One region of the Photobacterium piscicola genome, then DNA from elsewhere that is predicted to be linked to it. Evidence: riboswitches for the same ligand, from Rfam matches in the RefSeq annotation. Region 1 holds a riboswitch; each other region holds the start of a gene.
The links. A riboswitch is a leader RNA that binds a small molecule or an ion and turns the genes downstream of it on or off. The one in region 1 is predicted to bind thiamine pyrophosphate.

Region 1 (11,270 bases):
GTTATTTAAAGCACTTCAATAATCATTATTAATATTTATCATTCTTAATTGAAATATATATTATTTAATACAGTTATTAAGCGTGATTACGATGTCTATTTTTGGTTATCAAACGATAGCCTGTTCTTGAAAGTACAAAAAAAACACAACTTTTGGTTGACCTATAGCCCGTCTATTTGATATTCATTTGTTAACCAAATTTATTGAAGTCTTTAATGAAATGAAAACGTATTTCTATCTCCTCTTAGCCCTCCTCCTTATCGTGACATAATCACGCGGGTTGCTATCGAGTGGAAAACACCACTAAAGATTTCAAAACCCGCGCAAGCAAGCGCGGGTTTTTTCATATTTTGACCAGCGCAAGTGAATGCGGAACTCAGTCTTATTACAGGCTCACATATAAAAGTAAAAGGATGTCACTATGAAAGATCAGGTCATTATTTTTGATACCACTTTGCGTGATGGCGAACAAGCTTTATCCGCCAGCCTAACAGTTAAAGAAAAATTGCAAATTGCTTATGCGCTAGAACGCTTAGGTATCGATGTTATCGAGGCCGGTTTTCCAGTGTCATCCCCTGGTGATTTTGAATCAGTACAAACCATCGCTAAGCACATTAGAAACAGTCGTATATGTGCCTTGTCGCGTGCGGTCGAAAAAGACATTGATGTTGCCGCTGAATCATTAAAAGCCGCTGAATCATTTCGTATCCATACCTTTATTTCAACCTCTACTGTCCATGTACAAGATAAATTGCGTCGTAGCTATGACGATGTGATTGCGATGGGCATTGCGGCAGTAAAACGGGCGCGTAAATATACCGATGATGTCGAGTTTTCCTGTGAAGATGCCGGACGGACACCAATTGATAATTTATGTCGTATGGTAGAAGCCGCAATTGATGCGGGAGCAACGACCATTAATATTCCCGATACAGTGGGTTACACCCTACCAAGTGAGTTTGGTGGCATTATCACCCAACTGTTTAATCGTGTACCCAATATCGATAAAGCCATCATCTCCGTGCATTGTCATGACGATCTTGGTATGTCAGTCGCAAACTCCATGGCAGCCATTCAAGCGGGCGCCCGCCAAGTAGAAGGCACCATTAACGGTTTAGGTGAACGCGCAGGTAATTGCGCCCTTGAAGAGATAGCGATGATCATTAAAACCCGTAAATCACTATTAGGGGTGCATACCAACCTCAAGCATGATGAAATCCATCGCACCAGTAAAATGGTTAGTCAGTTATGTAATATGCCGATTCAAGCCAATAAAGCTATCGTAGGCAGTAATGCTTTTAGTCACTCTTCAGGCATTCATCAAGACGGCATGCTGAAAAATAAAAATACCTACGAAATCATGACCCCAAATTCGATTGGTCTTAAAAACCAAGCATTGAATCTTACCAGTCGTTCTGGTCGTGCCGCGGTTAAGAGTCATATGGATACTCTTGGCTATACCGAGCATGAATATGACCTTGATAAACTGTATACCGATTTTCTTAGCCTAGCCGATAGAAAAGGCCAAGTGTTTGATTATGATCTTGAAGCCTTAATGCATTTTTCTAATCTGCGCGATGAAGATGACTTTTTCAAAATAAACTATTTAAGCGTCCAATCTGGCAGTGTGATGGCAACCACTAGCATAAAACTTCAATGTGGCGATCAGGAAAAGTGTGAAGCGGCTGTCGGTAATGGTCCGGTAGATGCCTTGTATCAATGCATCTACCGCCTAACAGGGTATGAAATTGTACTTGATAAGTTTGATCTTACCGCCAAAGGCGAAGGTGAAGATGGCCTAGGACAAGCCGATATTATCGCTAATTACAAAGGCCGCAAGTACCACGGCACAGGCCTTGCGACAGATATTGTAGAAGCGTCAGGTCAAGCGCTGATTCATGTTATCAATAGTATTTATCGTGCCGATCAAATCGCAACTATCAAACAGCAACATAGCCACTAACGTTATTCATTAACAACAAATTCAATCTATTTTTAGTACATTATGGAGAGCACCCACCATGGCAGGTTCATATAATATAGCAGTACTACCCGGTGACGGTATTGGCCCAGAAGTGATGCAACAAGCACACAAAGTCTTAGCTGCAGTCCAACAAAAATTTGATATTACCCTTAATTGTCATCAGTTCGATGTTGGTGGTATTGCGATTGATAATCATGGCTGCCCCCTACCGTCCATCACTCTAAAAGGTTGTGAAGCTGCAGATGCGGTATTGTTCGGCTCTGTTGGTGGCCCTAAATGGGAACACCTCGCTCCCAATGATCAACCGGAGCGTGGCGCACTCTTACCACTACGTAAGCACTTTGAATTATTTTGTAACTTACGCCCAGCACAAATCCACCGTGGTCTAGAACACTTTTCTCCACTACGGGCTGATATCTCTGAGCGTGGATTTGATATTGCCGTTGTACGTGAACTCACTGGCGGCATTTATTTTGGCGAGCCCAAAGGTCGATCAGGTGAAGGCGCACAAGAAAAAGCCTTTGATACTGAAACTTATCATCGCTATGAAATTGAACGCATTGCTAAAATAGCCTTTGAATCTGCGCGCTTACGCCGTAAAAAAGTCTGTTCAATTGATAAAGCCAATGTACTACAAAGCTCAATTTTATGGCGTCAAGTGGTTGAAGAAGTTGCGGTTGATTACCCCGATGTCAGCTTAACTCACATGTACATTGATAACGCCACTATGCAACTTATCAAAGATCCATCACAATTTGATGTGATGTTATGTTCCAATATTTTTGGCGATATTATTTCCGATGAATGCGCCATGATCACCGGTTCAATGGGCATGTTGCCATCTGCAAGTTTAAACCAACAAAAATTTGGTCTATATGAACCGGCTGGCGGTTCAGCACCTGATATCGCAGGTAAAAATATTGCCAACCCCATAGCCCAGATTCTATCCGCAGCCTTAATGTTGCGTTACAGCCTTGGTGAAGAAAATGCGGCTCGTGCAATAGAAAAAGCGGTGGCACAAGCACTAGAAGCGGGGCAACTAACGGCAGATTTAGCCAGTAATAACACCGCCCTTACCACCAGCGAAATGGGTGACAAAATCGCCGCCTATATTCAACATGCATAAGGAACAGCATGATGTCGAATACAATAATGTCACCCTCAAGCCAAGCCAGAACGCTTTATCAAAAAGTCTATGATGCCCATGTGGTAGTAGCAGCGGCTGGCGAAAACCCAATCTTATATATTGATCGTCATTTAGTGCATGAAGTGACCTCACCACAGGCATTTGATGGGCTGCGCGAACAAGGTCGCCAAGTTCGCCAAGTAAATAAAACCTTTGCCACCATGGATCATAACGTTTCAACTCAAACCAAAGACATTAACGCCAGTGGTGAAATGGCACGAATCCAAATGGAAACCCTAGCAAAAAACTGTGCTGATTTTGGGGTTACCTTGTATGACTTAAACCATAAATATCAGGGTATTGTCCATGTAATGGGACCAGAGTTAGGTATTACCTTACCCGGAATGACTATTGTTTGTGGCGATTCACATACCGCGACTCACGGTGCATTTGGCGCACTGGCTTTCGGTATTGGCACCTCAGAAGTTGAGCACGTATTAGCGACCCAAACTCTTAAACAATCTCGCGCTAAAACCATGAAAATTGAAGTTACAGGAAAAGTAGCAGAGGGTATTACCGCGAAAGATATCGTACTAGCGATTATCGGTAAAACTACCGCTGCTGGCGGAACAGGTTATGTGGTTGAATTTTGTGGCGAAGCTATCACGGATCTGTCGATGGAAGGTCGCATGACAGTGTGTAATATGGCGATAGAGTTAGGTGCAAAAGCAGGCTTAATTGCCCCAGACCAAACTACTTTTGATTATATTAAAGGCCGTAAATTTTCACCTCAAGGTGCTGATTTAGACGCCGCTATCACTTATTGGCAAACCCTCACCAGTGATGACAACGCAGAGTTTGATGCGGTTGTCACCTTAAATGCTACCGAGATCAAACCACAAGTGACATGGGGCACGAATCCCGGTCAAGTGATTGCTGTTGATGAGCCGATCCCTGCACCTGAAAGTTTCAGTGATTTAGTTGATCAAACATCCGCTAAAAAAGCCTTGGCTTACATGGGACTAGAACCTCATAAATCATTATCTGATTATGCTATCGATAAAGTTTTTATCGGTTCTTGTACCAATTCACGTATCGAAGATATGCGCGCCGCAGCTGCTATTGCTAAAGGCCGTAAAGTGGCCGCTAATGTCCAAGCCTTAGTCGTGCCGGGTTCTGAACAAGTAAAAACTCAAGCAGAGCAAGAAGGCCTAGATAAGATCTTTATTGAAGCGGGGTTTGAATGGCGTTTACCTGGGTGCTCAATGTGCCTTGCAATGAACAACGATCGCTTAGGCCCTCAAGAGCGATGCGCATCCACCAGTAACCGTAATTTTGAAGGACGTCAGGGACGAGATGGTCGTACCCACTTAGTCAGCCCAGCCATGGCGGCGGCGGCGGCATGTGCAGGACACTTTGTCGATATTCGTCAACTTGAACCACTATCGGCATAATAAGGACATAACTATGACAGGCTTTACTCAACATACAGGGTTAGTGGTACCGTTAAATACCGCCAATATTGATACCGATGCCATTATTCCAAAACAGTTTCTTCAAAAAGTAACCCGTACTGGATTTGGACAACATTTATTTCATGATTGGCGTTTTTTAGACGATGGCGGTCAACAACCTAATCCCGATTTTATAATGAATGCCCCTCGTTACCAAGGTGCAACCATTTTACTGGCTCGCGAAAACTTTGGCTGTGGATCATCGCGTGAACATGCACCATGGGCGTTAGCCGATTACGGCATTAAAGTAATGATCGCCCCTAGTTTTGCTGATATTTTTTATGGCAATTCAATCAATAACCAAATGATCCCTGTTCGTCTTACAACGCCACAGATTGATGCGTTATTTGATTATGTAGCAACCACTGAAGGGGCAAAAATCACCGTAGATCTAGCGGCTATGACAGTAACAGCGAACGGTAACCAATATTCATTTGAAATTGACGAATTTCGACGTCACTGTCTATTAAACGGATTAGATAACATAGGCTTAACCCTGCAATACCAAGCGAAAATTGCTGAATATGAAGCTAATATTCCTACTTATCTCGCTTAAATTAACTAATCTTAATACTAATGCCTGTTAATCTCAGGCATTAGTATCGCCCTACTCGGCTGTAATAAATCAGATATCATTACGGTCTTCTGTTGATATCTCTTTTTATAACAGGTTCAATATGCGTATTGTGTTTAGCTTATTGTTGATTTTCGCTTCTTGGTCTCTATGTGCCGCCCCGAAAGCGGATCTATTACCTTATTGGCAAGATCAGGTGGCCAGCAATCAACGCGATATCAATCATCACCCATGGCAACAATTATTAACTAAATACTTAGTTGTTAGCCCACAACAAACACTGTTTCGTTACAGCGCAGTGACTCCCGCCGATAAACAGCAATTACAGAATTATATTAATCAGTTAGCTAAACTTGATCCACGCCAATATAATCGTAATGTTCAGTTTGCTTATTGGGTGAATCTTTATAATGCGCTGACAGTACAATTGATCATTGATAATTACCCAATCACATCAATTACTAAACTCGGTGGTTTTTTCAGTTTTGGACCTTGGGATCAACCTATCGTCACCATCACAAATAAAACCTTAAGTTTAAATGACATTGAACATCGTATATTACGTCCGATTTGGCGCGATCCTCGCATTCATTATGCGGTTAATTGTGCCAGCTTAGGTTGTCCTGACTTACTGCCTCAAGTATTTGATAGTCATCACCTTGATCGACAACTCAACAATGCTGCCAGCCGTTTTATTAATAGTAATAAAGGGGTACGTACCAACTTAAAACAAACAACTTTATCGTCAATTTATGATTGGTATAGCGTTGATTTTGGTAATCGACAGGCCTTATTGCAGCATATAAACCATTATCGAGTGCATAAAAAAATCAATGGCGATAACATTAAATTTGATTACAACTGGCAGTTAAATCAGAAGCTATAACTTAGTACAAGTTACAGGTACAATGCTCGTGTTCTCATTGGGGAGCCATTAGGCTGAGATTGTTGTTATTATCTTGATTGATATAGCAGAACCCATTGAACCTGAACCAGGTAATGCTGGCGTAGGAATTGAGAAACGCATGGGTATTTTACCCCTGTCTAGCTGCTATTACAGCATGCTGCTACTACCTCTCAAGCCTGTGCCGCTCTCTCTTTTTATTTTGTTCGCAGGATGCTGACATCAGGAGCGCATAGTGAAAATCAGTTACACACTTTTACCGCTAATATCGATAGCGTTACTCTCAAATAACGTCTTGGCGGCCGATAATACCCTTAATGTTTATACCTACAGCTCGTTTTCATCCGAGTGGGGGCCTGGACCTATTATCAAAAAAGCCTTTGAAGCCCAATGCGATGGTTGCAAAGTTAACTTTGTCTCTTTAGAAGATGGCGTATCAATTCTTAATCGAGTTCGTTTAGAAGGCAGCCGTAGCCAAGCGGATATTCTATTGGGGCTTGATAACAACCTGATGACTGAAGCTAAACAAACGGGACTACTGGCAAAACAACATGTTGATCTAAGTAAATTAACCTTACCTAAAGGTTGGCATGACGATACCTTTATTCCTTTTGATTATGGCTATTTTGCGTTTGTTTATGACAGCACCAAATTACCCCATCCACCCACCAGTTTAAAAGCGCTGGTTAACGATCAAAACATCAGTGTCATCTACCAAGATCCGCGCACCTCAACCCCAGGTCAAGGGCTGATGTTATGGATAAAATCAGTGTACGGCGATAAAGCGACTGCCGCATGGCAACAACTTGCTAAACACACAGTAACGGTAACAAAAGGCTGGTCAGAAGCTTACAGCATGTTCCTTGATGGTGAAGCTGATATGGTATTGTCTTACACCACCTCACCGGCTTATCACATTATGGAAGAGCATAAAAATCAGTATAAAGCGGCCAACTTTAAAGAAGGTCATTACATGCAGGTTGAAGTTGCCGCCAAAATGAAAAATAGCCCACATCCTAAACTAGCAGATCAATTTATGCAGTTCATTGTCAGTGATGGGTTTCAATCTCAAATTGCGACCCACAACTGGATGTATCCTGTTACTAAACAACCACTGCCCGCCGCATTTAATCAATTAAGCGTGCCAGATAAAGCATTAGAATTTAGTGCTGATGAAGTGGCTCACAAGCGTAAAGAATGGATTCGAGAATGGCAGCAAGCGCTGACCCAATAATGGCATACCGTTGTGAATAAACGTGTAACTCAACTTCTGCCCGGACTATTAAGTGTCGGGCTTATTTTATTACTGGTGATCGCCGCGATCACCAGCCTTATACTTCATGCTGGGCAATGGCAACTGAGTAGCTTATGGCATGATCCTTATCTACGTCATGTGACGCGATTTAGTTTTTACCAAGCCTTGCTGTCTACTTTACTCAGTATTGTGCCTGCAATTGCGATTGCTTACGCACTATCACGACGCAATTTTATAGGTAAACAACTGTTATTACGTTTGTTTGCGATGACGCTAGTGATGCCTGTATTAGTGGCGGTGTTTGGCTTATTAGCGATCTACGGCAAAAGCGGTATCATTAGCCATGGGTTAAGCTGGCTCGGATTACCCCGACTAAACATTTATGGTTTAAGTGGCATTTTACTGGCACATGTGTTTCTCAACTTACCATTAGCGGTACGCTTTTTACTCCAAAGTCTAGAATCAATTCCCTATGAACAACATCAATTAGCCGCCCATTTAGATCTTCGTGGCTGGTATAAATTCAAACTTGTCGCTTGGCCTCGGTTACGTCAACAATTGCCCCATGTGGCGGGGCTTATTTTCATGCTGTGTTTTACCAGTTTTGCGGTGATCATGTCACTGGGGGGCGGTCCTAAATCAACCACCATTGAACTGGCAATTTACCAAGCGATTCGCTATGACTTCGATCTTGCTACTGGTGCTATTTTAGCGCTGTGGCAAATGTTACTTTGTGGAGGATTAGTGTTACTTAGCCATCGCTTTGCCAAACCACTAGCAACCTTTAGTGCCTCTGTGGGTAAAAATGTGGTTAATTATCAAGATAATTGGCGTGCAAAATGGTGGGATTGGAGTTGGATCGTGGCTGCAATATTGCTGGTTATCCCACCAATTATTGCAGTTTTTGTTGCTGGATTAAACCGTCAACTGCCGCAGTTATTACAACAACCGGCACTGTGGCATGCAGTCGCTAATTCACTTGAAATTGCGGTCATGGCATGTAGCTTAGCGTTTGTTTTTGGCATGATGATCTTACTCGCGAGTCGACAATTACGCTTAAATAAACAACGTTTGAGTGCCGATAGTATTGAAATGATCGGCACCATTATTTTAGTTACTCCAGGGCTAGTATTAAGTACCGGTATTTTCTTATTACTGCGCCAATATACCGATGCCTATGGCGCTGCTTTTTGGGTTGTAGTGGGGGTTAATGCTTTAATGGCACTGCCTTATGTGATCAAAACCCTTAGCCAACCTATGCTACATATTGCTCAACAATACAATACGTTATGTCATAGTTTAGGCATGCGTGGTTGGTCTCGATTACGACTTGTAGAGTGGCGAGCACTGCGTAAACCGATTGCACAGTCATTGGCTATCAGCTTAGTATTGTCACTGGGTGATCTTGGGGCAATTGCTTTATTTGGTAGCCAAGATTTTCAAACGCTACCACTGTATTTATTCCAATTAATGGGTAGCTATCGCATGGATGGTGCTGCTGTGGCGGCATTATTATTGTTATTACTCAGCTTAGGTTTATTCAGCGCGATTGAATATTGTTTCCAGCCTCGGCGTACCAAAGGCAAACACCATGCTTGATATAAACCAATTATGTTATACCTATCAACCTCAACGCCAACATGAACATCCTATGCAGTTAAGCTTTAACTTTAGCCTTCAACAAGGTGATATTGCGGCGTTAATCGGTCCAAGTGGTGCAGGGAAAAGTACCTTATTGGCGCTTATTGCGGGGTTTTTACAGCCACAACATGGTGATATAACCATCCACCAGCAATCAATTATTACGCTTGATCCTGCTCAACGGCCATTATCAATGCTGTTTCAAGAGCATAATTTATTTCCGCATTTAACGGTCTATGAAAACATTGCTCTTGGCGTTGATCCTCGTCTTAAATTGAGTACCCAGCAACGCCAACAGGTACATGATGCAGCAGAAAAAGTGGGATTAACAGCGTATTTACCCCGCCTACCCGAGCAACTATCTGGCGGACAGCGGCAGCGGGTGGCATTAGCGCGCTGCTTAATTCGACAACGGCCTTTATTATTGCTTGATGAACCGTTTTCGGCACTTGATCCTACGTTGCGTAACGACATGCTACAGCTGGTACAGCAACTGGCTCAGCAGCAAGCCATCACCGTATTAATGATCACTCATAGCCCTGATGATGCTAAAAAAATCGCCAATAAATGCATCTTTATTGATAACGGAGAAGTGAAAGCATTTGGGGAGACTGATGCGCTATTAAACCACCCCCAACAACCAGACTTACGTCATTACTTAGGCTTAGCGTAATAACGGCCATAAACAAAGCCGAGCTCAGTATGTTATCCCTAGAGCTCGGCTTATATTATTAAAACAACAACGATGAACTTAAAGATTTTCTTCCGCAAATTCAGCTAAACGACTTCGCACCACACCATTAATATAAATATTGGCGCTACCCTCAAAATGTTTAAACCGTTCAACAATGTAAGTTAATCCTGATGTTACTGGTGATAGATAATTGGAATCAATTTGCGCCAAGTTACCCGAGCACACCAACTTAGTCCCCTCACCACAACGGGTAATAATGGTTTTTATCTGTGATGCAGTTAAATTTTGACACTCATCAAGCAGCACAAAGGCATTTTGAATTGAACGTCCACGCATAAAGTTAATCGATTTAAATTGAATATTGGCTTTATCAAAAATATATTTCATTGAACCATCAGTGCAGACATCATGCTTATGTAATGCTTCCATGGTGTCGGTAACCGCCGCTAACCACGGCAACATTTTTTCTTCTTCAGTACCGGGTAGAAAACCAATAGATTCAGCAATTTCAGGTGTATTACGCGTAACAATTATCTTGTCATACATGCCTTTTTCTATCACCTGCTCTAACGCTGCTGCCATCGCTAAAATGGTTTTACCACACCCAGCAGGACCAGTTAATATCACTAAATCAATACTGGGATCGAGCATGGCGTCCAATGCCATACCTTGATAAATGTTTTTAGGATGAACCCCCCATGCTTGGCGATGCATTAAGCGCTCATAACTGATGTCTTTAATCGTAACCTCTTCACCATCAATCGCTTTGATTCGCGCGGCAAATTCTTCACTGTCATCCAGTAAATATTGATTCATGTACGGATTATCAAATAACGATCGAGGCAAAATATGTAAGGTTGAACTACCGCGATTTTCAGAATGGCATTCAGCGACATTACTCCAAAAATTACCTTGATAACGGTGAAAACCTTTACTGAGTAAAGCGATATCATCAATCAATTGATCGGAGCGATAATCATCAACATTCAGCACCCCAGCCCCTTTGGCTCGTAAACGCATATTGATATCTTTCGTCACTAAGACTACGCTTCTAGGAGTATGTTTTTGTTGTAGAAAAAGAACACTATTAAGAATACGGTTATCACCTGCTTTATCACTAAAAGCATGCACCGTTTGTTTGACTTCATAATCAGCAAAAATAGCAATAGTGCCGTTATGTGGAATCTGATCATTAAAAGGAATTCCCGCTGAAATTTGCTCAGGGGTCGCATCGTGAAAGATATTTTCTAGTGCGCGAATAGCAACCCGCGCATCACGTGAAACATCACGCTTACTGTCTTTAATACGATCTAATTCTTCCAGGACTGTCATCGGAATCACGACATCGTGTTCCTGGAAAGAAAAGATAGCGAGAGGTTCATGAAGCAGAATATTTGTATCAAGTACAAACAGTTTCCGTTCGGCATTGTCCATAAGCACCTCCTTGGTAGGGCGAACAACAATAAACTTGGCTATCACTCTTTTAGCTTACGTCAAAATTAACGTTTGTGTTAATTACAGCATTTATAACGATTAGCAGGCATAACAATTAAAGCATCTATTGATTAAACTAAAATG
Region 2 (11,270 bases), on a different replicon from region 1:
TTGCGACATCTTCTGGCTCTTGTTCCATATCTTGTTCGGTTAAATGCCAAGCACCACAGTAATCAATATGGTGAGCAATTTCATGATCAAGCAAAGCAGCCACACTTGGTAATGCACGGCGCATATCAGCTAAAGTACGAGCTTTATAAATCGCTAACGCATAAGCGCGTGCATATTGTTTTAAGAATAAAAAATCTTGCTTTAAATAATGCATAAAACAATGGTGAGGTAGTGTGCCTTGGCCAAGTTGCATCACAAATGGATGCTGGGTATAAGTCGTCCACTGAGGTTGGCAAGCATCAATTAAATCTTGGTATGTCATGTGATCTCTCCTTAGAAGCTGCCAATATAATTTTTGGCTTGGGGCAGTTGCGTTATAACGTGGTGTTTAAATAGAAATTGGGCGTAATCATCGTAGCGTTTAAAATCAACAGCCGCAGGACGCAAAGCAAACCGCGTTAACGTATCGTTCCATGCATTATGGTTAAGCTTGTTATCTAACGTATCGGGGGCGTATTGAATAAACTGTTTCCATGCTGCATCTGGGTGATTGATGATATAGGTGGTTGCTTGTGCGATAGCAGTATTAAAAGCGGTGATCGCTTGGCGGTTATAATGTTTGCTGTTGGCAACAAAGATCAATTCATCATAACTAGGAATACCGTTCTCTTCAGGGAAAAAGGACGTAGTCGGGTAGCCTTCTAGTGCTAGTTGATTGGTTTCAAAGTTACGTAATCCGCCCCAAATAGCATCAACTTTCCCTGATGCTAATGAAGATGATAGCGCCCAGCCGACATTAACGATATTGACATCGCTTAGTTTCACTCCGTGATCAGCCAGCATGGTGCCAATAGTTGCATCTTCATTACCTGCGACTGAAATACCAATGGTTTTACCTTTCAGCTGTGATAAATCAGTAATGCCACTTTTCTTTAGTACCATTAATGTATTAAGCGGTGTCGCAATCAGAGTGGCGGTTTTAATTAAAGGTAAACCAGCAGCGACATCAATCGTTAAATTGGGTTGATAAGAAACGGCAAGATCGATTTTATTGGCGGCGACTAATTTCGGTGGTAATGATGGATCGGCAGGTTGCTGAATATCAACCTCGATTCCATGCTGTTTAAAATACCCGCGTTCTTGAGCAATAATAATCGGACCATGATTTGGGTTAACAAACCAATCAAGCATTAGGCTTACTTTGGTGAGCTTTTGGGAAGCGGTTGCAGCTTCTGCACTCACCGATAGGCCAAACAGCAATAACATTGTTGAAGTAATTAACAAAATACGTTTCACAATAGATCCTTTAAATATTAAGTATTAAATGAGTACTGGTTACATTTTTCTATTTAAGCGGGGTTTACGGTTGCCACGGGATCAGGCGCTTTAATAATCTGTCCGTGATGAAATACAGCGATATTGATAACAGCGATAAAATAAATAGCGCTGCGAACATTTCATCAATCATCATTCGTGCATTGGCTTGGAGCATTAAATAGCCTAAGCCTTCGCTCGCGCCCACCCATTCGCCAGCGACTGCGCCAATCGGGGCAATCACCACCGCAACTCGAATGCCAGAAGCAAGGGCAGGTAAAGCAGCAGGAAAGCGAATATATTTAAGCTGTTGCCATTTAGTCGCGCCCATGGTGGCGGATAATTCAAGGTAACCGGTGGGGGTATTGCGTAAGCCGTCATAACAGCATGTGGTGACAGGGAAAAAGATAATTAACGCTGCCATTACTACTTTAGAACCAATGCCATAGCCTAACCACAGCATTAATACCGGAGCGATAGCAAACACAGGGATGGCTTGACTGGCAATCAGTAATGGTAATAACCATCGTTTAACGGGCTTAAACAGCAGCATTTGTAAGGCAAAAAATAGCCCTAATGATAAACCGAGTATCAGCCCTAGAATGATCTCTTGGCTGGTCACCCATGTATTGCTTAACAGAACGTCATAGCGGGAGACTAACCGCTGCGCTACAGCCAATGGCGGCGGTAAAATAAAGCTCGGTAAGTGAAACACCATTACGGTGAGTTGCCATAATCCAAGTAGCACGCTAATACTGATCAGTAATCGTATCGGTGTTGCAAGTTCACGCTGTGGGTGCCGTTGTTGATACGGCGATTTGGTAGCGATTAAACGGGTAATATCAGTCATGATCGTGTGCCAATATGTCAAAAATACGTTGCTGGTGGCTGGCTGATTCAGCATCAAAGCGCCGTGGTGGTAATGATGTGGGTAACGATAGCGCAGTCGCAAAAGCGGGCTCGCCTTGCAAAATATACAGCTGATCACTTAATCGAATTGCTTCTTGAGGATCATGAGTTATCAGCACCACGGTTTTGTGCTTGAGTAATTTCACAAACAGATCTTGGAGGCGATAACGGGTGACTGCATCGAGTGCTGAAAACGGCTCATCCATCAATACAATCGGTTGGTCTTGTAACAGTGTTCTCGCAAGGGCGACTCGCTGGCGCATACCACCCGATAATTGTTGTGGTAGTAGTTGATGTTTATCTGCTAAACCAACGTGTTCTAATAATGTCATTGCCCGTTGTTTTAAATTGGGTATTGAATCGTGATGACCGAACTTACTGCTAATACAAACATTGTCTAATACCGTTAACCAAGGCAATAACAGATCTTGTTGCGCCATATAAGCGACTCGTCCTGTTAAAGGCTGATTGTCTGAAATCGTCAGTTGACCTTGCCATTGAGTACTTTCGTTGAGTAATCCGGCTAAAAACTTGATTAGGGTGCTTTTACCACAGCCACTTTTTCCCACCAGACAAGTCCATTTATTGGCGGCAATAGTTAGATTAAGATTTTCAATTACCGCGTTATTTTGCTGGTCATTTTTCGTTGAGTGATAGCGTAAACTGCCATTAGTAATGGTGATTTCCAGATCAACGGACATGATGATGACCTGCAAAAAAGTGATTCACAGGGCCGTGACCATGACCGATATTGAGTTCATCGGCAGCGGTTATGGCGGCAGTAATGTAGCGTTTAGCCAAGGTAGTTGCCGTTGTAAGATCATTGTCTTGAGCTAAATAAGATGCGATAGCCGCAGATAGGGTACAACCCGTGCCGTGAGTGTTGTTGGTGTTAATACGAGAGGTAGTGAGCTCAATAACGTCAGTGGCGAGAATGAGTAAATCAGTGCTATCACTACTTTGTTCTAAATGCCCCCCTTTGAGTAACACTGCATGAGGATTAATCTCCCGTAACGCACTGATCATCGCTTGCATATCAGCCAGTGATTGTGGAATGTCTAAACCTGTTAATGCAGCAGCTTCTGGTAGGTTAGGGGTAATAATATCAGCCAGTGGCAGTAATTCTGTTTTGAGGGTAGTAATGGCATGTTGTTGTAATAATACATCACCGCTTGTGGCAACCATCACTGGATCAATGACTAAAAATGGTGGTTGGTAATGACGAATTTTAGCCGCAACCAGCTGAATAATATCACTGTCGGCGAGCATGCCAATTTTGACGGCTTGAATATTTAAATCGCTGAATACGGCGTCCAGCTGTTGCTCAACCATATCAAGAGGAATGGCTAGTATGCCGCTAACGCCTTGCGTATTTTGAGCGGTAATCGCCGTAATAACCGAGCAAGCATAACTACCTGTTGCTGAAATGGCTTTAATATCAGCTTGAATACCCGCGCCGCCGCCACTGTCTGATCCTGCAATCGTCAATACAATAGGGGTAGTTGTGTGATGCGATGATGGGGTGTGTGACATACTTCATTCCTTACGCGCTAGCATCAGGAACAAGTTATCAAGCAGGAAGTGTAAACTGCGCTATGAGAGTGTGCAGTTGACTTAGCTTGCATCTATTAACGTTGATAATCCGTTGATAGTTAGTTCCCTCCGCCAGTGTTAACTGGTTCAGGTTCAACGGGTCCCACCATTACAGTGATCTCAGCTTAACGCCCCCCGACTAATGGCAATTATCCTAATTCAGAATAATTTAATTGTCACTCTATTTTATTAAGAAATAACACGTTACGAATACTACGCGAGATTGTTAACACATAACATATTAATTTGGTGAATATTTAATCGTTGTGATGGAGTGTGGTTTTTTATGTATCAACGATCGTCATTTTTTCAAATGGGGCACGACTGTTTTAATGCCCATGAGGGCGATAGGGAATCTACTAACCGTGCGTTTAATTTTTAAAGTATAGATATGGTTGCCCTATGTTCTAGATAGTAAGTGCCCGATTTTGTGATTACTATCGGGATTAACAACTAAAAATGTATCTGATTTATAATGATTTTTATATTATTGCGAGATAAATACGGGCGCATGTTCAAAGAACAAATTCGGGCAAGTTGTTAATATAATAAGTTGTTAGGCGAAATTATAAGTTAAGAGGAATTGAATGAAATTACCACAAAGGCCAGAATCTCATTGTCTTGAAAGAGATTCAAATATGTATTTTCAACAATGTTTACCTAGGGGGTGGGAAACTACTGAACCTGAGTCTGATTATGGCATTGATTTAATAGTAAGCATCTACGATGAGGGTTTTGCTTCGGGACGAGAAATTTTAGTTCAACTGAAAGCGTCTGGAACTTCTACTAAAAACGCAGATGAAACCTGTGAAAAAGTACGCTTAAATTTGTCTACATATAATTTGCTAATAAATAAATTGCAAGTTGTAATGATCGTCAAATATATCGCAGATGAGAACTGTGCTTATTGGCAGTTACTTAGTCAAGTTGATGAACCTAATCAAGAAAATGAGACAATGACAGTTCATATCCCTCGGACTAATAAGTTATCTGAAATAAATTGGCCGCATATTCGTAGTTATATTGAATATATTCAACAAAAGAAGCTTGGAACTCGTGAAAAAATAACTTTGGCAGATTTCGTCTAACACATAAGGATATGTGTCGTGCAGCCGACACCTATCCGAAGTGTTGGATAAGCCCGATCGGCTTTATAAGTAAATGTTGTGAATATTATGAAGGGTGGTGCTGAAAAGAAGTCGAGCGTTATCCTTGGCGTTAACCAATCAATTTAATTCATTGATTTATAATTAGATCCTCTTTAATTATTATGCGTTAATACCATTATCCTTATTATTTTACGTTTTTATCTGGATCGAAAAATCCCCGCCAATTGCATGGCATGCTGACAGCATGGACAACGAAAGACAGGACAGCCATAAATATAAACATATGGCTGTCCTATGTTCTCTGATGTTCTGCTGACGACTATTAGTCGAAACCCCGAAACTAGATGGCAAGTACCCGATTTTGTGATTACTATCGGGATTGATAACTAAAAATGTAACTGATTTATAATGATTCTTATATTATTACAAGATAAATACGGGCGCGTGTTCAAAGAACAAATTTGGGCAAGTTGTTAGCAAATTTGAGGTAATTATGGTGTTAGCGGATAAGTTTTTTAGTTATTGGTGTGATGTTGTTGAAGAGCGAAACGATGACATAGAAAGAGCGTGGTGTGACAATAAAGCTTATTCGCACTTGATAATTCACTCTCAAAATTCAATTGTTAAAGGGGTCGCAGAGAAACTTGGCCTTAATTGTTATAATGGTGATTACTACTACATAGATTCAGTGTTCTATGACAATGATGATTATATAAAGGATTTTCCAGAACAGTGCTTTCTAACGGGTATTCGAATTGCTTTTGAACATGAAAATAGCTTCAAAAGTGGTCTGTTTCAGGAAGTCGCTCATCTTCTTTTGATCAACTGTGATCTAAAGGTGGTGGTTTCATATCCGCCTGATGAGCTTTCTGAAGCTCAAGAGCTTGATTATTTGCATGGTATTATCAGTGCTAGCAAAGTAGCAGAAGAAATATCCAATAATAAAAGCTTTCTGTTCATCATGGGGCATGCGGTTCCCTATAAGTGGGTTGCATGGCAATATAATAAATCTGGGTGGATCAAAATTTCTAACAAATAACAATATGTGTCGCGCAGCCGACACCTATTCGAAGTGTTGGACAAGCCCAAGCGGCCTTATATAAGCAAATATTGCGAATATCACGAAGGGTGATGCTGAAAAGAAGTCGAGCGTTATCCTTGCGTCAACCAATCAAAGAAAAAATATAGGACACCCATAATTTTCGTAATCCATTTTGATCAATTCTGACGGTACTCTATAAACGAAAAACAGGACAGCCATAAAAGTGTTAATGGTTCAACGACCATCATTTTTTCAAATCGAACATAGATGGGACTCGACTGTTTTAATGCCCGCGAGGGCGATAGGGAATCTACTAACCGCGCGTTGAGTTTTTAAAATAAAGATATGGCTGTCCTATGTTCTCTGACGACTACTAGTAGAAAGCCCGGAAACTAGATGGCAAGTATCCGATTTTGTGATTACTATCGGGATTAATAACTAAAAATGTACCTGATTTATAATGATTTTTATATTATTACGAGATAAATACGGGCGGAAGTTGTTATGTTACTCAAGTGGAAAGGTAAATGATCGAGTATTTAAAGTTAGTTGTTGACCTTGTGGGACATTTGGCTTGGCCAATAGTCGTCGCAGGAGCATTGTTGTACTTCAAAAAAGATGTTGCCAAGCTATTACAACGAGTAAAAAAAGCAAAGTATGGCGATATAGAAATTGATCTGGTTGAAGCTATCGATGAAGTCAAAGGTGATGCAATAGAATTAGGAATCACAATTGCTTATCCTAGCTCGTCTTTTAGTGCTAGTGATTTAGAATTAATGCAGACAGCACCAGAATGGGCATTTTTACAATCTTGGCAAAATATCGAGAATATCCTTGTAACTAAGGGATCTGACGGTAAGCGTCAGCCAATTACCAAGATAGTTCGGCAATTGCAAAGTTTAGAGAAGATTGATAGTGGTTTAGCCGATCTAATTCTAAAAATGTATCGTTTGAGAAATGAAATTGTGCATGTGAGTGGAATTGATCTTACTAAGGCTGAAGCAATGGAATGGTTAGGTGTATCGAAGAGTATTTCAGATCGCTTAATCCAAAAATTGGCATAAAAATCAGACCATAACATAACAGATAAGGATATGTGTCGCGCAGCCGACACCTATCCGAAGTGTTGGACAAGCCCGAGCGGCTTTATATAAGTAAATATTGGGAATGTCATGAAAGGTGATACTGAAAAGAAGTCGAGCGTTATCCTTGGTGTGAACCAATCAATTTAAAAGAAATATAGGACACCCATAAAAGTATGTAAACATATGGCTGTCCTGTCTTTGGCTTGATAGAGAAAATGGCGGTCTTAATTAACCACTATCACCATTTATCAATAGTAAGCGTCTTACCTTGGCGGCTACTTTCCATTGCGAGTGCGATCAGCTTGATATTCCATAACGCGTCTGTTGCGGTTACGGGTGGCGCTGTATTGGTGTTAATCGCTAATGCAAGTTCTTGAAAGTATTGTTGATAGCAACCAGACTCAGTTGTAATGGTTTCGACGCTATCTGCATTATAGAAACGACCATATTGCTCAGGTGTTTCGTCTGCCCATTGTGGTTTGTTAGCCAAAACGCCTGCAATTAAACACGCTTCTTGTGGATCTAAGCCGTACTTTTCATAGCTTCCTTGCGTGCCTTTCACCGTAAAACGTTTGTTTGGACCAGCACTGAATAAATCACCATGCAAGGTCGCTAAATGATTAGGGTAGTGCAGAACAATATTGAAGTAATCGACATTTGTTGAACCTTCGCGCATGATTTCGCATTGTGCGGTAATCGCATCAGGAACACCAAATAATACCAGCGCTTGATCGATAAGGTGCGAGCCTAAATCAAACAAAAGCCCACCACCATTGGTGGCTTGTTCACGCCAACGTTGACGAACTTCTGGTCGAAAACGGTCGAAATGAGATTCAAAATGCTTTAACTCACCACAACGTTTTTCTTCAATCATCTTTTTAATTGTTAAGAAGTCACCATCCCAACGGCGATTGTGATACACGCTCAAGATTCGGTCTTTCTCTGCGGCAAGGGCAATTAATGCTTCACCATCGGCAATGTTGGTTACAAATGGTTTTTCTATGATGACGTGCTTACCGTTTTCAAGTGCTTGTTTAGCGAGCTCAAAGTGGACGTCGTTAGGGGCTGTGATAATGACAAGTTCAGCATCAGAGTGGTTCAATAAATCTTGCGCAGATTCATAGTGCTGCACATTGGACCAATCACGATTGACTGCTTCACGATTACGGGTGCTTACCGCTGTAAATTCGAATTCTGGCAAGGTGTTAATAAAGGGAATATGAAACGTTTTTGCTGAAAAGCCGTAGCCAATAATAGCGGTTTTGATGGAAGAAAAGGTCATAATAGTCACGCTCAGTTGTTGGATAAAAGCTGCTAGTTATTTGATTTAACAAGAAGAGTTATGATGATGTGACTCACCTATAATCACTTATCGACGCGTTTTGAAATTTAAACGACGGGTACAATAATGCACAAACACTTATTAATTAGCAAAGCTAAAAAGGACAAAAGATAGGACAGCCATAGGATTATAGATTAGAGCTGTAAATGTCATCGCTGTTTAGATGATCAGCACTAATTTACATTTTACTCTTTGTTTCAAGAAAGCTAGTGAAAGACAGGGCAGCCATAAAAGTGTTCAAATATATGGCTGTCCTTAAGTCTTAAAGCGGCGGGTATATTAATTTTGAGTGTTTTTAGCTTGTGCAGCCTTTATTTTATCCCATTGATAGAAATCTTGTTTATAAGACAAGCTGCCCCATAACGCGAATGCATTCGCTGTTTTTATTTCGCTGTCTGGTAATTCATGTGGTATCAATGCATGGGTTGTCGGTTCATAGTGAAAGGTCATTAGATCTTTGTTTGGCTGAAAGACAACAGCATGGTTATCTTTGTTTAGCCACGCAAAGTTATTGTGGTATTGCATGATGGCTCTTTGCTTATGTTGTTCTACTTCTTTGGTAAGGTCATTACCCATCATTGGGTGATAAGCATTAATGCCTGCCATTGATAATAACGTTGGTGGTAAATCAAGTTGACTGGCTAATTGATTATCCTCACATGCAGAAATACCGCCACCAAAAATGACCGCAGGAATATGGAAGCAGTCTATTGGTACTATTTGATCACCATAAGCACGCGAATCATGATCCGCTACTAGTACAAAAATAGTGTCGTCCCAATAATCTGATTTTTTAGCTTGTTCTAGAAATTTACCCAGGGCGTAATCTGAATATTTAACGGTATTTTCTCGCGTGGTTGCAGGTTGATTATACGGCTCTATTTTGTCTTGTGGATAATCATAAGGTGAATGATTTGTTGTTGTGAATACTAAGCTAAAAAAGGGCTTATCTTGTTGAGAAAGCATACTAAATTGTTGATGTGCTTTGTTGTAAAGATCTTCATCACACGCGCCCCATGATCCAATAAATTCTGGATTATGAAATGTGGGTAAATCTTGGATATCAACAAAACCATTACCCAGCATGAAGCCTTTCATATTGTCAAAGTGACTTTCGCCAGCATAAATGAATTGAGTATGATAATTTTCATCTTTAAGTGTTTGAGCCATTGAATAAAAATTATTTTGACTTTTAGGTAATTTTACAACGGCATTAGCTGGTGTAGGGAAAAAGCCAGTAGTAACAGCTTCAATACCCCGAATTGAGCGTGTTCCTGTGGCATACAGTCGAGTTAGATTCCAACTTTCTTGCATTAATAGATCGAGATTTGGCGTTAATGGTAAGCCTCCTAATCCACCGACAAAACGCGCACCAAGGCTCTCTTGTAGCAAAATAACGATGTTCTTACGTTTACCTGTATTACTTGCTTTGTGGTAGGCAAGTGTTGGTAGTGGCTGATAATTGAAAGCGTCTGCGGGTAATTGACTATTTTCCTGCATAGTCTGAATAATGTCTTCTTTTTCCATTGGGGGATAAATAGTGGATGAGTCAACTATTTTGCGCATTAGTTTCATTGCATACAGAACTGAATACGTTGAATTTAATGGAAAATCATTCATGAGGTTATCATGTGAAAAGGCAATCATGGATGGATTTATAGCACGATGACCGAATGTCGAACGTGCGCCTATTACACATAAAGCAACACTGCTTAGGGCAATGATAGGACGCCAGTACCAATTGGGTGTTTGAAGGTCTTGAATAAGATAGTTTGAAAATATCCAACCAAAGTAAAGTGTTGTTAATGAAATGATTAAACCCAGTGCTAACTCAAGTTTATAACCGCTCCACATCATGCTCATCACTTCTTTGGGATAGATAAGATATTCAACAAATAGGCGGTTTGGGCGTACATCATATTCTTTAATGAAAAATGGTGTTGCTGCTTCCATATAAACTAATAGCCATAATCCTAATGTGATCCATAAGGAAAGAATAATTAACCAAATATGATTTAAATAAGGAACGCCAATAATAAGAGGTGTGATAAGACAAGGTAATATGACCAAGTAGCACATACTTACAATATCCATGCGCAATCCAGAAATAAATATTACTCTCCAACCCTGTGCATTAGAAACACGTTCATTTTGCCAAATACATAAAAAGGTGCGTGAAATTGTTAATATGATAATGCCAGAAATAAAAAACATAACTATAGGGAACATTACACCAGTTATCTGCTTGATTAGATCTAACAAGGAAAAAAAATCCATAAATTAACTACTTAAATAATTTCGGTTTGTTTCAAATGGATAGTTTGATAGTTAATTTTAGAAAAAGTTTCATTATAGATAAAATTATCATTAATAAATAAATATTAACGTTATATTGAGAATGGATTGTTCTAATATCTATATTTTATGAGCGTTTATTGTATTGGTGCTTGTTGAAACTCTTTGTAATTAGGCAGGATATTCATTGCTAGTTAATGATTAAAGCATTACTTATTCTAATGCTTTTTATCACAACGTGTAGTGGCTGTTTTTATTCTTTTGCTCAGTGGTGTTGTAACAGATGTGCTTGCAGCGGCAGAACTTTCCGTATTGCCTATTATGGTCATATTGTTGTCGTTATTTAAATCTTAAAATCCGAGAATATTTATCATCTCGGATTTTTTATTTAAAAATAAGTAGTATTTGTTTTTTTTAACTTGGCACAATATCCGTTGTGTTAGCAATGTTAACGCCTAAAGCCATCATTTTTTCAACAAAGGCTTGTGCTTGTTGTTCAAAGCCAGCAACAGAGCTGGTGGTATCAATAAGGAGGGTTATTTTTTTTATGTCAGCAAGTGGTAGCTTATCGACCATTTGTT
Region 3 (11,270 bases), 340 kb from region 1:
GCGATAGTGAGCGAATCCCACAAAGTACGTCGTAGTCCGGATTGGAGTCTGCAACTCGACTCCATGAAGTCGGAATCGCTAGTAATCGTGAATCAGAATGTCACGGTGAATACGTTCCCGGGCCTTGTACACACCGCCCGTCACACCATGGGAGTGGGCTGCACCAGAAGTAGATAGCTTAACCTTCGGGAGGGCGTTTACCACGGTGTGGTTCATGACTGGGGTGAAGTCGTAACAAGGTAGCCCTAGGGGAACCTGGGGCTGGATCACCTCCTTACCTAAAGACTTATACTGTTTTATGCAGTGTCCACACAGATTGCTTGGTCGAAATGTAAAAGAGCCGACGTAAGTTGCCCAACAACTTGCGTTATGAACATTGTCCCGTTCGTCTAGAGGCCTAGGACACCGCCCTTTCACGGCGGTAACAGGGGTTCGACTCCCCTACGGGACGCCACTTCTCTTTGAAGTGCAAATTGGGTCGTTAGCTCAGTTGGTAGAGCAGTTGACTTTTAATCAATTGGTCGCAGGTTCGAATCCTGCACGACCCACCATTCTTTCTCACGAAGGAATTAAAACTATCGTGGGCGATTAGCTCAGTTGGGAGAGCACCTCCCTTACAAGGAGGGGGTCACTGGTTCGAGCCCGGTATCGCCCACCACTCTCTAAGAATTTTCTGCACGGAATCGCAGATTTAATGAAGAATATCTTTATTAAGTCCGCATTGTTGTCGCTGAAAATCATTAGAAAGTGGTTATCGTTAGATAATTGCATGCTCTTTAACAATCTGGAAAGCTGACTAGTAAATTTAATCGAAAGATTAATTTTAAAATATTTTTATTCTTTGAATAAAAACGAGTTCTCAAAACAACACACATTCAAGTGTCTTGTATCGAGTCCGGCGAAAAACCAATGTTTAATATTTTCTTGATCGGATTATTAAACACAAACCTTGGTTGTTTGAACATACAAGACCTCTTGGGGTTGTATGGTTAAGTGACTAAGCGTACACGGTGGATGCCTTGGCAGTCAGAGGCGATGAAGGACGTATTAACTTGCGATAAGCCCAGATTAGGCAGTAAAAGCCTCTTGAGTCTGGGATTTCCGAATGGGGAAACCCACTTGCATAAGCAAGTATCATTAACTGAATACATAGGTTAATGAGGCAAACCGGGGGAACTGAAACATCTAAGTACCCCGAGGAAGAGAAATCAACCGAGATTCCGGTAGTAGCGGCGAGCGAAACCGGATTAGCCCTTAAGCTAGTTCTGCGTTAGGTGAAGGTTCTGGAAAGTACCGCGATACAGGGTGATAGCCCCGTAACCAAAAATGCAGTCTTAGTGAAATCGAGTAGGACGGGACACGTGATATCCTGTTTGAACATGGGGGGACCATCCTCCAAGGCTAAATACTCCTGACTGACCGATAGTGAACCAGTACCGTGAGGGAAAGGCGAAAAGAACCCCTGTGAGGGGAGTGAAATAGAACCTGAAACCGTGTACGTACAAGCAGTAGGAGCCCACTTGTTGGGTGACTGCGTACCTTTTGTATAATGGGTCAGCGACTTAATTTTAGTAGCAAGGTTAACCGTTTAGGGGAGCCGTAGGGAAACCGAGTCTTAACTGGGCGTCATAGTTGCTAGGATTAGACCCGAAACCGAGTGATCTAGCCATGGGCAGGTTGAAGGTGAGGTAACACTTACTGGAGGACCGAACCGACTAATGTTGAAAAATTAGCGGATGACTTGTGGCTAGGGGTGAAAGGCCAATCAAACTCGGAGATAGCTGGTTCTCCCCGAAAGCTATTTAGGTAGCGCCTCGGACGAATACTACTGGGGGTAGAGCACTGTTAAGGCTAGGGGGTCATCCCGACTTACCAACCCTTTGCAAACTCCGAATACCAGTAAGTACTATCCGGGAGACACACGGCGGGTGCTAACGTCCGTCGTGAAGAGGGAAACAACCCAGACCGCCAGCTAAGGTCCCAAAGTTATAGCTAAGTGGGAAACGATGTGGGAAGGCTCAGACAGCCAGGATGTTGGCTTAGAAGCAGCCATCATTTAAAGAAAGCGTAATAGCTCACTGGTCGAGTCGGCCTGCGCGGAAGATTTAACGGGGCTAAGCTATACACCGAAGCTGCGGCAATATGACTTGTCATATTGGGTAGGGGAGCGTTCTGTAAGCCGTTGAAGGTGCATTGTAAAGTGTGCTGGAGGTATCAGAAGTGCGAATGCTGACATGAGTAACGATAAAGGGAGTGAAAAACTCCCTCGCCGGAAGATCAAGGGTTCCTGTCCAACGTTAATCGGGGCAGGGTAAGTCGACCCCTAAGGCGAGGCCGAAAGGCGTAGTCGATGGGAAACGGGTTAATATTCCCGTACTTCTTATAATTGCGATGGAGGGACGGAGAAGGCTAGGTGAGCCTGGCGACGGTTGTCCAGGTCCAAGTATGTAGGCTGATGAATTAGGCAAATCCGGTTCATCTTAAGGCTGAGATACGATGTCGAGCTACTACGGTAGTGAAGTCATTGATGCCATGCTTCCGGGAAAAGCTTCTAAGCTTCAGATTATAAGAAATCGTACCCCAAACCGACACAGGTGATCAGGTAGAGAATACCAAGGCGCTTGAGAGAACTCGGGTGAAGGAACTAGGCAAAATGGTACCGTAACTTCGGGAGAAGGTACGCTCCTAGCGGTGATGAGACTTGCTCTCTAAGCTGCCGGGAGTCGCAGATACCAGGTGGCTGCAACTGTTTATTAAAAACACAGCACTGTGCAAAATCGAAAGATGACGTATACGGTGTGACGCCTGCCCGGTGCCGGAAGGTTAATTGATGGGGTTAGACTTCGGTCGAAGCTCTTGATCGAAGCCCCGGTAAACGGCGGCCGTAACTATAACGGTCCTAAGGTAGCGAAATTCCTTGTCGGGTAAGTTCCGACCTGCACGAATGGCGTAATGATGGCCACGCTGTCTCCACCCGAGACTCAGTGAAATTGAAATCGCAGTGAAGATGCTGTGTACCCGCGGCTAGACGGAAAGACCCCGTGAACCTTTACTATAGCTTGGCACTGAACATTGACCCTACATGTGTAGGATAGGTGGGAGACGTTGAAGCAACCGCGCCAGTGGTTGTGGAGTCAATCTTGAAATACCACCCTTGTATGCTTGATGTTCTAACGTCGACCCCTTATCGGGGTTACGGACAGTGCCTGGTGGGTAGTTTGACTGGGGCGGTCTCCTCCCAAAGAGTAACGGAGGAGCACGAAGGTGGGCTAATCACGGTCGGACATCGTGAGGTTAGTGCAATGGCATAAGCCCGCTTGACTGCGAGAATGACAATTCGAGCAGGTGCGAAAGCAGGTCATAGTGATCCGGTGGTTCTGAATGGAAGGGCCATCGCTCAACGGATAAAAGGTACTCCGGGGATAACAGGCTGATACCGCCCAAGAGTTCATATCGACGGCGGTGTTTGGCACCTCGATGTCGGCTCATCACATCCTGGGGCTGAAGTCGGTCCCAAGGGTATGGCTGTTCGCCATTTAAAGTGGTACGCGAGCTGGGTTTAGAACGTCGTGAGACAGTTCGGTCCCTATCTGCCGTGGGCGTTGGATGATTGAGAGGGGCTGCTCCTAGTACGAGAGGACCGGAGTGGACGAACCGCTGGTGTTCGGGTTGTATCGCCAGATGCATTGCCCGGTAGCTAAGTTCGGAATCGATAACCGCTGAAAGCATCTAAGCGGGAAGCGAGCCTCAAGATGAGTCATCCCTAGACCTTTAAGGTCTCTAAAGGGTTGTTGAAGACTACAACGTTGATAGGTCAGGTGTGTAAGTGCTGCGAGGCATTGAGCTAACTGATACTAATTGCCCGTGAGGCTTAACCATACAACACCCAAGGGGTTTTTCTTCTCTAAAGAGAAGAGACGGACTCTACAAACGCTTGAATGCGTGTTGAGAACAACTAGTCAGATTTTTCCCAGATTGCTATTTATTGCCATAAGGCGATAAATAAAACAGAATTTGCTTGGCGACCATAGCGTTATGGACCCACCTGATCCCATGCCGAACTCAGTAGTGAAACGTAATAGCGCCGATGGTAGTGTGGGGTCTCCCCATGTGAGAGTAGGACATCGCCAGGCTTCAAATTTTAAAAGGCCATCCGTAAGGATGGCCTTTTTTCGTTTATAACGAAAAAAGTAATGACAGATATTCAGTTTGATATATCGTTTCCTGCGTTTCCTGCGTTTCCTGCGTTTCCTGCGTTTCCTGCGTTTCCTGCGTTTCCTGCGTTTCCTGCGTTTCCTGCGTTTCCTGCGTTTCCTGCGTTTCCTGCGTTTCCTGCGTTTCCTGCGTTTCCTGCGTTTCCTGCGTTTCCACTATTCTCTTTATCTTGACGAAAAAAAACCGCCTTGCGGCGGTTATATGTTTGAATGATTATTAGCTTTTCATCATTAGTTGATAGCCAATATAACAAGCAAACAAACTGACGGTTACGTTAAGTACGATGTTTAAGCCAGCCTTAATAAACTCACCTTGCTGCATCATTACAATGTTATCCATTGAAAAGGTTGAGAAGGTAGTTAATGCTCCAAGAAAGCCTAAGCCAATCATTGGGCGCCATGGTGCTGCCTCAATCATTCCTTGATTTAATCCCGACATTAATAGCCCCATAATTAGCGAACCAATAATATTGACGGTTAATGTTCCGTATGGGAAGCCACGGCCAAATAAAATAACGCAAAGCTCCGAAATTAAGTATCGTGAGCAGGCGCCGAATGCACCACCAATTGCGATGAATCCTAGTAATATATATTGGCTCATTGGTATCTCGTTTCAGTTAAAAGTGATAATTAAAAACCGTCATAATAATCGCTTGTTGAGTTGGTTAATACTCTCGATAACTGCAATCATTGATTTAAGCGTAAATTAAAATGTCGGCACATAGTTGGTTGTATAGCTACATTTATAGCATCATAATCACAACTAAGAAATTAACTACTGGGCGTTGGCTCATGGAGATAGGCTATGTCGCTATATCAAACAATATTACTTGCTGTTAATCCTGAAGATAAATTTGCGCATAAATTAATGGTAAAAGCTGGAATCATTGCGGACCAAAATAATGCTGAACTGCATGTTGCTTATGTTGAGCCTGGTGTTGGTAATGTGAGTTTTATTGATGTTGAGATTGAACTGCAAGAAGAGCACGATGCAATTGCTAAACAGCGGATGTCACAATTATCAGAGTTAGCGGCAGCTTCATCTTACCCTGTTTCGGGATTACATATTGCTAATGGTGATATTACTAAGCATATCGAAGAATTAGCTGAAAAAGTTGAAGCTAAGTTGGTTATTACGGGTTATCACAAATCTACTATTCATCTTTTTGGTGATGTAAGTGAAACATTAGCTCAGCACCTTAAGTGTGATGTACTTATCTCACAATAAACATTGTAGTGATTACCATGAAATTAAAAGCCGTGGAAAATTGCACGGCTTTTTGCTATCTGTCACTGTGTGTTGTTCATTGTTAATAAACTGTTGCGATTACAACCAAAGTACTTATACTAATTCACTTACTTGTCGGAGTGCCATATGGCTGAGACCGCATTGCGGGATCCGTTGAACCTGATCAGGCTAATACCTGCGAAGGGAACAAGAGGTTATCTTTACTGCATATCCTTATTGAGGATCACTGTATGTATTTGATGATGCATAACTGTATGCATTGCTCTTGTTTACGCCCATCTGATAAGCATTTTTCCCTATAACATTGAAAGGAAATTGCTGTGTCGAATCGCAAGCAAGCGAGATTGGAAGCGAAACAATTTATCGAGTCATTAACGGCTCAACCCTATCCTAATTCACGAAAAGTCTATATTACTGGTAGTCGTGCTGATATTTCAGTACCGATGAGAGAGATCGCTTTAGCTGATAGCCTTATTAGTGGTCCTAAACAAAGCCCTATTTTTGAACCGAACCAACCGATTCATGTTTATGATACTTCTGGATTTTATACCGATCCCGACCACTCTATAGATATTTATCGTGGTTTGCCCCCTGTGCGCGAAGGGTGGATCATTGAGCGTAATGATACTGAATTATTATCTGAATTAAGTTCTGACTACGCCAATGAACGCTTACATAATCAGAGTTTGGATTCATTGCGTTTTAATCAGCGCGCTCCAACGCGACGTGCTAATAACGGTAAGTGTGTTACTCAACTGCATTACGCCCGCCAAGGTATTGTTACGCCTGAAATGGAATATATTGCGATTCGCGAAAATATGGGGCGAGTGCCCTCTAATGATGAAACGCTAAATCAACAACATCCTGGCGTTAATTTTGGTGCTAATCTTCCTTTACAAATCACGCCTGAATTTGTGCGCCAAGAGGTTGCGGCTGGGCGCGCGATTATTCCTGCAAATATCAATCACCCAGAAGTCGAACCAATGATTATTGGGCGAAATTTTTTAGTAAAGGTTAATGCTAACATTGGTAATTCCGCCGTCAGTTCATCCATTGAAGAAGAAGTTGAGAAATTAGTATGGTCGACCCGCTGGGGAGGAGATACGGTGATGGATCTCTCGACGGGACGTAATATTCATGAAACACGAGAATGGATCATTCGTAATAGTCCGGTACCAATTGGAACCGTACCGATGTATCAAGCATTAGAAAAAGTAAAGGGCGTTGCGGAAAATCTAAATTGGGATGTTTTTCGAGATACGTTATTAGAGCAAGCTGAGCAAGGTGTCGATTACTTCACTATTCATGCTGGTGTTTTATTACGGTATGTACCTATGACGGCTAAACGGGTGACAGGGATTGTTTCTCGTGGCGGCTCAATTATGGCTAAGTGGTGTTTGGCGCATCATCAAGAAAGTTTTTTGTATGAAAATTTCCGCAGTATTTGTGAGATTTGTGCTCAGTATGATATCTCGCTCTCATTGGGGGACGGTTTGCGTCCTGGTTCTATTGCTGATGCCAACGATGAAGCGCAGTTTAGTGAATTACGCACGCTAGGAGAGTTAACCAAAATTGCATGGGAATATGATGTTCAGGTGATGATTGAAGGTCCAGGTCATGTGCCGATGCATATGATTAAAGCTAATATGGATGAGCAACTTAAACATTGTCATGAAGCGCCATTTTATACACTTGGACCTCTGACAACAGATATTGCGCCGGGTTATGATCATATTACTTCTGGTATTGGAGCGGCCATGATTGGTTGGTATGGCTGTGCAATGCTGTGTTACGTGACACCAAAAGAGCATTTAGGATTACCCAATAAAGATGATGTAAAAGTCGGTTTGATCACGTACAAGCTGTGTGCGCATGCGGCAGACTTAGCCAAAGGCCACCCTGGAGCACAAGTTCGTGATAATGCATTATCAAAAGCACGGTTTGAGTTTCGTTGGGAAGATCAATTTAATCTAGGCCTTGACCCACAAACTGCTCGAGATTATCACGATCAAACCTTACCGCAAGAATCTGGCAAAGTGGCTCACTTTTGTTCAATGTGTGGCCCTAAATTTTGTTCAATGAAAATCTCTCAAGAAGTTCGAGATTACGCGAAAACGCTATCACCAATAGATATTACGTTGAGTAATAACCCTCGTGTAGGTATGGAACAAAAAGCGGCGGAATTTCGAGCTCGTGGCAGTGAGTTGTATCACCCTGCTAAAGAGGATTAATCAATGAACACGTTATCGCTTCCCCCTCATCTAATGCCATTATTAATGCACATCGAACCACTGTTAGTACCTGCTGAGTTATACCAACTAGGCGATACAGTGACAGTAACGGTGCATAGCAACGAACCATTAATTGATATCAAAACTATGACTAAGGCATGCTCATTAGCGTTTAATTTTGTTGCTGCAGATGAAGATTGTGCCCCTCCAACGTATCAAATTTGGGATCAGTGGTTCGCCCCTTTTACTGAATTAGCTCAGTTGCAACAAAAAGTCGCTGCAGATCCTAGCTTAGTGGTCTGTGGATTTCCCGTGAATGATGGTTGTGTGGATATTTGGCATCATCAAGGGCAGGCTCGAGCAGTGTATTGTCGTCATAGTGGTGCCAGTGAGGCACAACGGGCAATGTTATTGGTGGCACTTGCGCTTGATTATCCATTGGAAGATGCAGTGGTATTGGCACGTGCTTATGCGCGGAGTTATCACGAACACAGTTATCAAGATCATAATTATCGTACACAAGGTGAGCTTGTTTGGCCGACAGATGCCAAAGTATTTCCTCGTGCTTTAACGATAAATCATCCTCAAATAAAACAACTTGGATGGTTAATTGATGGTCAAGAGGTAGCTCCATTTGCGGCTTTAGGGGCGAGTAAGCTTGGATTATATCCTGTGCTAGAGAGCGCTGATTGGGTTGAGCGGGTATTACAGCTCGGTGTTAAAACTACCCAATTACGGATCAAAAACTCCCAAGTATCCGATCTGGAACACCAAATCCAACAAGCCATTGTTGCTGGTGAGTTAGCTCAAGCTCAGGTGTTCATTAATGATTATTGGCTGCTGGCAATTAAGCATCATGCTTATGGTGTTCATCTTGGTCAGGAGGATCTTGATAGCGCTGATTTAGTTGCGATTCAACAAGCGGGATTACGGCTTGGCATTTCTACCCATGGTTATTATGAAATCTTACGTGCGCTTGAATATCAGCCCAGTTATATCGCTTTAGGCCATATTTTTGTGACATCAACTAAAAATATGCCGTCATTACCTCAAGGCGTGAGCCGATTAGCACTTTATCAAAAATTGATTGGTGATCGAGTACCAATAGTGGCAATTGGTGGCATTACCATTGAGCGTGCAGCAAAAGTGTGGCGCACTGGGGTTTCTGGCGTGGCTGTTGTGAGTGCGATTACTCAAGCTGCCGATCCTGCACTTATGATCACTGAATTGCACAAGATATTGGTGCCTAACGCTGAAGATGTGGCTGCAGGAGGGCGGAATGATAAACACTGCGCTCTCTGACACTGAATTTATGCGTTATAGCCGCCAGTTGATGGTGGCTGATATTGCCGAATCAGGACAGCAACAACTGAAAAATACTCAGGTGTTAATTGTTGGCGGTGGTGGTTTAGGTTCTGCTGTTGGGCTTTATTTGGCGGCGGCTGGCGTGGGTACGATTGTCATTGCTGATGATGACGTAGTTGAAGTGTCGAATTTACAGCGCCAAGTTTTGTATCGTGAAGCAGATGTTGGGTGTAATAAAGCGCAGGCTGCGTGTGCTCAAATGCGGGCGTTAAATCCACTTAATCGTTACCGCGCGGTCACAACGAGATTAGCTGGTTTGCAGTTAGCGTTGGAAGTTGATCAAGCTGATATTGTGGTTGATTGCAGTGATAATTTTTCGACCCGCTATGCGATTAATGATGTCTGTTTTACAGCGAGAAAGCGCTTAGTTTCAGGGGCTGCGATAGGCTGGCAAGGACAGTTAATGACGTTTGACTTTAGAACTGGGATTGGACCTTGTTATCAATGTTTATTGCCTCAAGCTGTACCAAATACGGACAAAGTGCGTAATTGTCGTAGTGGTGGCATTGTGGGGCCTGTAGTAGGAATTATTGGCACCATGCAGGCGCTTGCAGTCATAAAAGCGATTGTTGAGACGAATATGGTTGATGTAAATCACCTTTCTCAATTTGATGGTTCACAAGGGCAGTGGCGTCAATTTGGAATCAATATTGATCAACAGTGTCCCGTCTGTGGTGATCACCACCTTGTTAATGGAGGTACAGTGTAATGACAATGATAACCGTCTGGTTAAATAATCAAGCTGTGGAGTGTCATTCACAACAATGTCTAACCGAGTTAGTTGAGCAATTAACCCTGCCAACGGTGGGCGCTGCAATTGCGATAAATCAAGCCATTGTTACGCGTAGTGAATGGTCAACAACAGTGTTGAACCATAACGATCAGATCACGCTCTTTCAAGTTATAGCAGGAGGCTAACATGCTCACTATTGCCGATAAAATATTTGATTCGCGGTTGTTTACTGGAACTGGAAAATATTCTCATTGTGATGTAATGACCGCATCGTTATTAGCCTCGGAGTCTCAATTGGTTACCATGGCTCTGAAACGGGTCGACTTAGCTCATCAAGCGGATGATATTTTAGCGCCTTTAATGGCTGCTGGAGTCAATCTTTTACCCAATACCTCGGGGGCTAAAAATGCTAAAGAAGCCATATTTGCTGCGCAATTAGCCCGTGAAGCGTTAGGTACTAACTGGCTTAAATTAGAGATACACCCTGATCCCAAATACTTAATGCCCGATCCGATTGAAACCTTGTTAGCTGCAGAAGCGTTGGTGAAACAAGGCTTTGTGGTTTTGCCTTATTGTCATGCTGATCCGGTATTGTGTAAACGATTAGAAGAGGTGGGTTGTGCAGCGGTGATGCCATTAGGGGCACCGATAGGTTCAAATAAAGGCTTAGTATCACGTGATTTTTTGCAAATTATTATCGATCAAGCGCAGGTGCCAGTGATTATAGATGCAGGAATTGGTGCTCCGTCTGATGCTGCCGCGGCAATGGAAATGGGAGCAGATGCTGTCTTAGTTAACACCGCTATTGCGACTGCTGTTGATCCGGTTGCGATGGGAGAAGCATTTAAATGGGCGGTTATTAGTGGTCGTATGGCTTATAAAGCGGGATTAGCGGGTACAGTGAGTCATGCTGTTGCATCCAGTCCATTAACGGCTTTTCTCGATAGTGAATGCTAAGGAGCGAGAATGAGTTTTGTTGATGTATGGCGGCAATTGGATTGGGATGATATTCGCCTATCGATTTACGCTAAAACGGCTGCAGATGTTGAACGTGCACTGGCTAAACCGGATCGTGATCTTGATGATTTTAAAGCGTTAATCTCACCCGCCGCGGAGCCTTATTTAGAATCAATGGCACAACAAGCAGTGTTATTAACTCGGCAGCGGTTTGGTTATGCGATACATTTTTATGTGCCATTATATCTCTCTAATTTGTGTGCTAATGCGTGTACTTATTGTGGTTTTACAATGGAAAATCGAATTAAGCGACGCACATTAACTACCGCTGATATTGAGCGAGAATGTAAAGCGATCAAAGCACTTCAGTTTGATAGTGTGTTGTTGGTAACCGGTGAGCATCAAACTAAAGTTGGGATGGACTATTTCAGGTATACATTACCTCAAATTAAATCCCACTTTAATCATATTGCAATGGAAGTTCAGCCGCTTGAACAGCAGCAATATCGAGAGCTAAAAAG

Region 2: another riboswitch for thiamine pyrophosphate. It lies ahead of thiD (bifunctional hydroxymethylpyrimidine kinase/phosphomethylpyrimidine kinase); the one in region 1 lies ahead of thiB (thiamine ABC transporter substrate binding subunit).
Region 3: another riboswitch for thiamine pyrophosphate. It lies ahead of thiC (phosphomethylpyrimidine synthase ThiC); the one in region 1 lies ahead of thiB (thiamine ABC transporter substrate binding subunit).

What each region holds. Positions count from the first base shown of each region.
Region 1 is NZ_CP175534.1:3,073,275-3,084,544, forward strand. It holds gene leuA (2-isopropylmalate synthase) at 422-1,963, shown strand; gene leuB (3-isopropylmalate dehydrogenase) at 2,022-3,110, shown strand; gene leuC (3-isopropylmalate dehydratase large subunit) at 3,137-4,564, shown strand; gene leuD (3-isopropylmalate dehydratase small subunit) at 4,578-5,180, shown strand; gene ACJZU6_RS14390 (DUF547 domain-containing protein) at 5,302-6,084, shown strand; TPP riboswitch at 6,113-6,229, shown strand; gene thiB (thiamine ABC transporter substrate binding subunit) at 6,338-7,336, shown strand; gene thiP (thiamine/thiamine pyrophosphate ABC transporter permease ThiP) at 7,349-8,956, shown strand; gene thiQ (thiamine ABC transporter ATP-binding protein) at 8,949-9,671, shown strand; gene ACJZU6_RS14410 (PhoH family protein) at 9,750-11,126, opposite strand.
Region 2 is NZ_CP175535.1:832,341-843,610, forward strand. It holds gene tenA (thiaminase II) at 1-322, opposite strand, end outside; gene ACJZU6_RS18325 (ABC transporter substrate-binding protein) at 334-1,296, opposite strand; partial or broken gene ACJZU6_RS18330 (ABC transporter permease) at 1,361-2,086, opposite strand; gene ACJZU6_RS18335 (ABC transporter ATP-binding protein) at 2,157-2,924, opposite strand; gene thiD (bifunctional hydroxymethylpyrimidine kinase/phosphomethylpyrimidine kinase) at 2,914-3,756, opposite strand; TPP riboswitch at 3,864-3,964, opposite strand; gene ACJZU6_RS18345 (DUF4365 domain-containing protein) at 4,404-4,904, shown strand; gene ACJZU6_RS18350 (hypothetical protein) at 5,419-5,964, shown strand; gene ACJZU6_RS18355 (hypothetical protein) at 6,495-7,031, shown strand; gene ACJZU6_RS18360 (oxidoreductase) at 7,291-8,334, opposite strand; gene ACJZU6_RS18365 (LTA synthase family protein) at 8,674-10,671, opposite strand; gene ACJZU6_RS18370 (hypothetical protein) at 11,104-11,270, opposite strand, start outside.
Region 3 is NZ_CP175534.1:267,967-279,236, reverse strand. It holds rRNA gene ACJZU6_RS01370 (16S ribosomal RNA) at 1-277, shown strand, start outside; tRNA gene ACJZU6_RS01365 (tRNA-Glu) at 379-454, shown strand; tRNA gene ACJZU6_RS01360 (tRNA-Lys) at 476-551, shown strand; tRNA gene ACJZU6_RS01355 (tRNA-Val) at 583-658, shown strand; rRNA gene ACJZU6_RS01350 (23S ribosomal RNA) at 988-3,879, shown strand; rRNA gene rrf (5S ribosomal RNA) at 4,018-4,133, shown strand; gene ACJZU6_RS01340 (hypothetical protein) at 4,194-4,388, shown strand; gene crcB (fluoride efflux transporter CrcB) at 4,432-4,815, opposite strand; gene ACJZU6_RS01330 (universal stress protein) at 5,020-5,442, shown strand; TPP riboswitch at 5,569-5,666, shown strand; gene thiC (phosphomethylpyrimidine synthase ThiC) at 5,784-7,694, shown strand; gene thiE (thiamine phosphate synthase) at 7,698-8,996, shown strand; gene ACJZU6_RS01315 (HesA/MoeB/ThiF family protein) at 8,974-9,768, shown strand; gene thiS (sulfur carrier protein ThiS) at 9,768-9,977, shown strand; gene ACJZU6_RS01305 (thiazole synthase) at 9,979-10,749, shown strand; gene thiH (2-iminoacetate synthase ThiH) at 10,759-11,270, shown strand, end outside.